One region of the Sphingobium sp. SG1 genome, then DNA from elsewhere that is predicted to be linked to it. Evidence: riboswitches for the same ligand, from Rfam matches in the RefSeq annotation. Region 1 holds a riboswitch; the other holds the start of a gene.

Region 1 (3,394 bases):
GTGCTGGCCAACAAGGGCCCCAACCGCGTTTCGCCGCACTTCGTCCATGGCCGCCTGATCAACCTGATCTCGGGCCAGGTCTCGATCAAGTACGGCCTGATGGGTCCGAACCATGCCGTCGTCACCGCCTGCTCGACCGGCGCCCACTCGATCGGCGACGCTGCGCGCATGATCGCGATGGACGATGCTGACGTGATGCTGGCGGGTGGCGCGGAAAGCGCGATCTGCCCGATCGGCATCGCCGGCTTCGCCCAGGCGCGTGCGCTCTCGACCGGCTTCAACGACACGCCGGAAAAGGCGTCGCGTCCCTATGACGTCAACCGTGACGGCTTCGTCATGGGCGAAGGCGCGGGCGTGGTCGTGCTGGAAGAATATGAGCGGGCCAAGGCGCGCGGCGCGAAAATCTATGCCGAAGTCATCGGCTATGGCCTGACCGGCGACGCCTATCATGTCACCGCGCCGCACCCGGAAGGCAATGGCGGTTTCCGTTCGATGCAGATGGCGCTCAAGCGCTCGGGCCTCAGCCTGGAAGATATCGACTATGTGAACGCGCATGGCACCTCGACCCCGCTGGGCGACGAACTGGAACTGGGCGCGGTCAAGCGTCTGTTCGGCGATCATCTGGGCAGCATGTCGATGTCGTCGACCAAGTCGGCGATCGGCCACCTGCTGGGCGGCGCGGGCGCGGTGGAGAGCATCTTCTGCATCCTCGCCATGCGCGACCAGATCGTGCCGCCGACGCTCAACCTCGACGAGCCGAGCGAAAGCTGCAAGGGCGTGGACCTGGTCCCGCACGTCGCCAAGGAACGCAAGGTGCGCGCGGTGCTGAACAACTCGTTCGGCTTCGGCGGCACCAACGCCTCGCTCATCATGAAGGCGATCTGATACGCCTGATCCTCCCCTGCAAAGGGGAGGATCATGTAAGCCATAGCCGGTTGGGCATTATTTGGGTCGGGCAGTTGGGATGATGGCAAGACGATCCGGCGCAAATCCGGTGCGGCGACTGGGCTGCATCATCCTTCTGATCGGCCTGGCCGTTGTCGCCTTTGTCGGTTTCCGCTTCGTCCATGGCTGGACCGAGACGGGGCCGGCCACCCAGAATATCAGCATCGTCGTGCCGGAGGGATCGACCCTGTCCGATGCCGCGGTGCTGCTGAAATCGGCTGGCGCAGTGCGTTCGGCCGATGCCTTCCTGACCCGCGCGAAGGTCTTTGGCGGCGCCAAGCCGATCAAGGCCGGCGAGTTCGTGGTGCCCAAGGGCGCCAGCAACCGCGAGATATTGTCGATCCTGCAGGGCGGCAAGACGCTGACCCGGCTGGTCACCATTCCCGAAGGCATGCCGTCGATCCTGGTGCAGGAACGGCTGATGGCCAATGACGAGCTGACCGGCGATGTCGCGGTGCCGCAGGAGGGCAGCGTGCTGCCCGACAGCTATGCCTTCGACAAGGGCGAGCCGCGCGCCGCCGTGCTGAAGCGGATGCAGGCGGCGATGGACAAGGCGCTGGCGAAGCTCTGGGCCGAACGCGCGCCCAATACGATCGCCAAGTCGCCCCAGGAGGCGATCATCCTCGCCTCGATCGTCGAGAAGGAGACCGCGATCGCCAAGGAGCGGCCGATGGTCGCGGGCGTCTACAGCAACCGTCTGCGCAAGAACATGATGCTGCAGGCCGATCCGACGATTATCTATCCGATCACCAGGGGCAAGCCGCTCGGCCGCCGGATCAAGAAGTCCGAGATCGCCGACGTCAACGACTACAACACCTATGCGATGACCGGCCTGCCCAAGGGGCCGATCGCCAATCCGGGCCGGCTGTCGATCCTGGCGGTGCTGCACCCGGCGGAGACGAATGCGCTCTATTTCGTCGCGGACGGGAAGGGCGGCCATATCTTTGCCGACACCTATCAGCAGCATAATGAGAATGTGCGGAAGTGGTTCGAGATCCGCCGCGCGCGGGGCGAGCTGTAAAGCCCGGCTTGGCCGATATATAGCCGGGCTTGCCACATGGTCCGGCGCGCGCTAGAGATAGTCCAGCATCAAGAGTTGGGGCGACGCCCAACGCCAACCTGCCGTTCCGGGCAAGGTGGCACTCCCGATCCGGGAGGATGTGGCCGATCCGGCAACAAAGCGGACCTCAGCCACCGATCGTCGCCCCGCCAGGAAGGACTGACGAGACGTGCCGATCAAGATTGCCGATGACCTGCCCGCCCGCCGCACGCTGGAAGCCGAGGGCGTCGCCGTGATGGGCGAGGCCGACGCGGTGCGGCAGGATATCCGCCCGCTGCGGATCGCGCTGCTGAACCTGATGCCCAACAAGATCGATACCGAGACGCAGCTTGCGCGGCTGCTTGGCGCCTCGCCGTTGCAGGTGGAACTGACGCTGGTGCGGATCAGCGACCATGTGTCGCGCAACACCTCCGCCGATCATATGCAGTCCTTCTACCGCGCCTGGACCGATGTGCGCGACGAGCGCTTCGACGGCTTCCTGATCACCGGCGCGCCGGTCGAGCATCTGCCGTTCGAGGAGGTGCGCTACTGGCAGGAACTGCGCGCGATCTTCGACTGGACCCAGACCCATGTGCATCGTTCGCTCAGCATCTGCTGGGCGGCGCAGGCCGCCCTTTATCATTTCCACGGGGTTCCGAAACACGCGCTGGAGCGCAAGGCGTTCGGCGTGTTCCGCCATCGCAACCATGCCCCGGCCTCGCCCTATCTGCGGGGCTTTTCGGACGATTTCTCGATCCCCGTGTCGCGCTGGTCGGAAGTGCGGCGGGAATCGCTGCCGCTCGATCGCGGGCTGCAACTGCTGGCCGACAGCGCGGAGACCGGGCCTTGCCTGGTGCATGATCCACGCCATGGCTTCCTGCACATGTTCAACCATGTCGAATATGACACGCGCACCCTGGGCGACGAATATGCGCGCGACGGCGGCCGCCAGATGCCGGCCCATTATTTCCCCGACGACGACCCGACCCGCCCGCCGGAAAATCGCTGGCGCAGCCATGCCCATCTGCTGTTCGGCAACTGGATCAACGACCTCTACCAGACCGCGCCGTTCGACGTGGACATGATCGGCCAGGAGATATTGCAGAGCGCGGCCTGATCGGCGCCGATCAGCGCAGCAGACCCTTGGCCGCCTGACTGCGGGCGTAGAGCCACTGGCCGATGCCGATCAGGACGATGACGGCCGGGAAGATCACCGCGCCCGCGCCCTTCACCGCCAGCAGGTCGGTGCCGAGGAACGTGTGTCCGAACTGGACGATCACCGCGAGCAGCGACAGCAGGAACAGCGGCACCGCGACGCGGCGGCGCAGCAGCAGGGCGATCGCGCCCAGCGTGCCGGCGCCCACCGCCACCGCATAGACGACCCAGGCCCAGCCGGGCATCTGGGCGAAG
Region 2 (3,394 bases), on a different contig from region 1:
CCGCCCGCGATCGGCGTGATCGCGACCAGCAGCAGCGAGGCGGCACCCAGGAATTTGAACGCGGCGCCGCTGCCGTCGCCCAAAGTGCCCGCGCCAAAGATCAGCAGCGGTACCGCCAGCGGCAGGGCGAGCAGGCCCGCCAGAGCCCCCGACGAGCGCAGCCCGGCGGTCAGGGTCGCCACCAGCAGGCCAAGCGCGGCCAGCGCGGGCGTGCCGATCAGCAGCCCGGCCTCCAGCGTCAGGATCGTCGCGCCGTCCAGCTTCAGCAGCGCGGCGGCGGGCAGGGCGGCGATCATCAGCGGCGGGCCAAAGCCCAGCCAATGGGCGATCAGCCGGGCGATCACCACCATCTCCTCGCTGATGCCGCGCAGCGCGATCTGGTCCAGGATGCCGGCATCGCGATCCGGCGCGACCAGCCTGTCGACCGGCAGCAGGCTGGCGAGCAGCGCCGCGATCCACAGCATGCCGCCGCCGGTGCGGGAGAGCAGGGCGGCGTCGGGACCGACCGCAAAGGGATAGAGGCTGGCGACCAGCAACAGGAAGGCGACCGGCAGCCACAGCCCGGCCGAGCGCCAGGCCTGTCCCAGGTCGCGGGCGACGAGCAGGGCGATCAGTCGCATGACGCCTCCTGCGCCGGGTCCGGCACATGGGCGGCCATCTCGATCCGCACCGGATCGGTCAGCGGCAAAGGCTGGTGCGAGGCGGCGACGACGATGCCGCCGGCCGCCAGATGGTCCGCCACCGCGGCGCCGAGCAGCGCGACCGACGCATCGTCCAGGCCATTGGCCGGTTCGTCGAGCAGCCAGATATCCGCGCCGCTGGCGATCACGCGGGCGAGCATGGCGCGCTTGCGCTGGCCGGTGGAGAGCATGCGCACGGGCACGTCGCGCAAGGGGGCGAGCGCCATGGCGTGGAGCGCGCGGTCGAGCGCGGCCGCATCCACCCGGTCAAGCTGTGCCCAGAAGCCGAGTGCGCGATGAAGCGGCAATTCCATGTCGAGCGCCAGCCGCTCGTCGGCCAGCGCGACGCTGCCCTGGCGGTCGATCGTCCCGGCATAAATGGGCAGCAGACCGGCGCACTGGCGCAGCAGGCTCGACTTGCCGATGCCGTTGGCGCCGTGCAGCAAGGCGCTGCCGCCAGCCGCCAGCACCAGGTCGACGCCGGCAAAGAGCAGGCGTCCGCCGCGCAGACAGGCCAGGCCCGACAGGCGCAGCGCCGCACCGCTCATGGGGCGACCATATCCTCCAGCACATGCATGTCGATGTCCGACAGGCCGAAATGATGGCCGATTTCATGCACCACGACATGGGTGATGAGCGCTTCGAGCGGCACGCCGGTTTCGACCCATTCGTCGAGCAGCGGGCGGCGGAAAAGATGCACGGTCGGCGGCAGATCGCCGGTCTGTGCCTCCTGCCCGAAGGGACGGCCGCTATAGAGGCCGGTCAGGCCGAAAGGATCGTCAATCTCCATCTCCTTCAATATGTCGGCGTCGGCGAAATCCTCGACCAGCATCACGACATTGGAGAGATAGGAACGGAAGGGCTCGGGCAGGCGGCTCAGGGCCTCCAGCGCGAGTGTCTCGATTTCCTGTGGGGTAGGGGCGAAGCGGAACGATTGACCAGTGTCAGGCATGGCTGTCACATAGGCGAAAGAAATAACGCAGGATAGAGAAATGCTTGCCAGACTGAACGAAACGGAACGGGCGATCGCGCTGGCGGATTTGCCCGAATGGACGGCGGTCGCCGAACCGGACGGGATTGCGCGCAGCTTCACCTTTCCCGACTTTGTCGCCGCCTTCGGCTTCATGACGCGGGTGGCGCTGCTGGCGGAAAAGGCCGACCATCATCCCGAATGGTCGAACGTCTATAATCGCGTCGAAATCACGCTCACCACCCATGATGCCGGCGGCCTGTCGCAACGGGACATCGATCTGGCGAAGGGGATAGAGGCGCTGCTGCGCTGATGCTTGACGCGGCATCGCCCGGCCGATAATCGCCCCGGCAACATCAAGAGTCGGGCCAACGTCCGACACCAACCTGCTCCCCGAGCAAGGTGGTGCCCCTCGCCAAGAGGGGGATGTGGCCGGACCGGCAATCCAACGGGACATGCAGCCACGACGACGTTGATCCGATGCTTGGTCACACACCAGCAGACGGAAGCATGACGTGCCCATTTCCACACAGCAATTTGCCAGCGACAATTATGCCGGGGCCTGCCCCGAGGCGCTCGACGCGATGCTCGCGGCGAACAGCGGATCGGCGACGGCCTATGGCGAGGATGAATGGACGCAGCGCGCCGCGGACAATTTCCGCACCCTGTTCGGCGGCGATGCGGAGGTCTTCTTCGTCTTCAACGGCACCGCCGCCAATTCGCTGGCGCTCGCGGCGCTGTGCCAGTCCTATCATAGCGTGATCTGTTCGGCCGCCGCCCATGTCGAGACCGACGAATGCGGCGCGCCCGAATTCTTCTCCAACGGATCGAAGCTGCTCGCCGCGCCCTCGGCCGACGGCAAGCTGACGCCCGACGCGATCCGGCAGCTCGCGACCAGCCGATCCGACATCCATTTCCCCAAGCCGCGCGTCGTCACCATCACCCAGCCGACCGAGACCGGCCTAGTCTACACGGTCGAGGAAGTGCGCGCGATTTCGGCCGTGTGCCGCGAACTGGGGCTGAAACTGCATATGGACGGCGCGCGCTTTGCCCATGCCTGCGCCAGCCTGGGCTGTGACCCGGCGGAGATCAGCTGGAAGGCGGGCGTCGACGTGCTCTGCTTTGGCGGCACCAAGAATGGCATGGCCGTGGGCGAGGCGGTGATCTTCTTCGACCGCGCGCTGGCGCAGGATTTCGACTATCGCTGCAAGCAGGCGGGACAGCTGGCGTCGAAGATGCGTTTCCTGTCGGCGCCCTGGATCGGCCTGCTGGAAAGCGGCGCCTGGCTGCGCAATGCCCGCCATGGCAATGCTTGTGCGACCCGGCTGGCGGCGGCGATCGCCGACTTGCCGGATGTCAGCCCGATCTTCCCGGTGGAGGCTAATGCGCTGTTCCTGTCGGCCCCCGCGGAGGTGCTGGACGCATTGCGTGCGCGCGGCTGGCGTTTCTACACCTTCATCGGCGGCGGCGCGCGATTCATGTTCGCCTGGGATGCGCAGGTGGAACGGGTCGACGAACTGGCCCGCGACATCAGGGAAGCCTGCCTGGCGGTCGCCGCCTGACCGGATGGCGCTAGTGCCGGCGAGGCGGCCTCAGGGTTCCTCGCCCTCGATCCGGGCGTCATAGCTGCTCAGCGCGCTGATGACGTCCGGCATCTTTTCGTAGCGCTTGCGCAGCAAGGCCAGCTTCGCATCGGTGCCGGAGCAGAGTTCGGCGACGCTTTCCTCGATATAGGCGCGCCGTT

What was found. A riboswitch is a leader RNA that binds a small molecule or an ion and turns the genes downstream of it on or off. The one in region 1 is predicted to bind S-adenosylmethionine.
Region 2: another riboswitch for S-adenosylmethionine. It lies ahead of AC0KVN_RS09160 (threonine aldolase family protein); the one in region 1 lies ahead of AC0KVN_RS06085 (homoserine O-succinyltransferase).

The regions. Positions count from the first base shown of each region.
Region 1 is NZ_JBVVOJ010000002.1:112,958-116,351, forward strand. Features, by position in the region: gene fabF (beta-ketoacyl-ACP synthase II) at 1-885, shown strand, start outside; gene mltG (endolytic transglycosylase MltG) at 995-1,966, shown strand; SAM-I-IV-variant riboswitch at 2,027-2,135, shown strand; gene AC0KVN_RS06085 (homoserine O-succinyltransferase) at 2,175-3,101, shown strand; gene AC0KVN_RS06090 (sugar transporter) at 3,112-3,394, opposite strand, start outside.
Region 2 is NZ_JBVVOJ010000003.1:253,993-257,386, reverse strand. Features, by position in the region: gene AC0KVN_RS09180 (heme exporter protein CcmB) at 1-620, opposite strand, end outside; gene ccmA (heme ABC exporter ATP-binding protein CcmA) at 611-1,228, opposite strand; gene AC0KVN_RS09170 (metallopeptidase family protein) at 1,225-1,632, opposite strand; gene AC0KVN_RS09165 (4a-hydroxytetrahydrobiopterin dehydratase) at 1,673-1,963, shown strand; SAM-I-IV-variant riboswitch at 1,999-2,108, shown strand; gene AC0KVN_RS09160 (threonine aldolase family protein) at 2,166-3,212, shown strand; gene AC0KVN_RS09155 (hypothetical protein) at 3,243-3,394, opposite strand, start outside.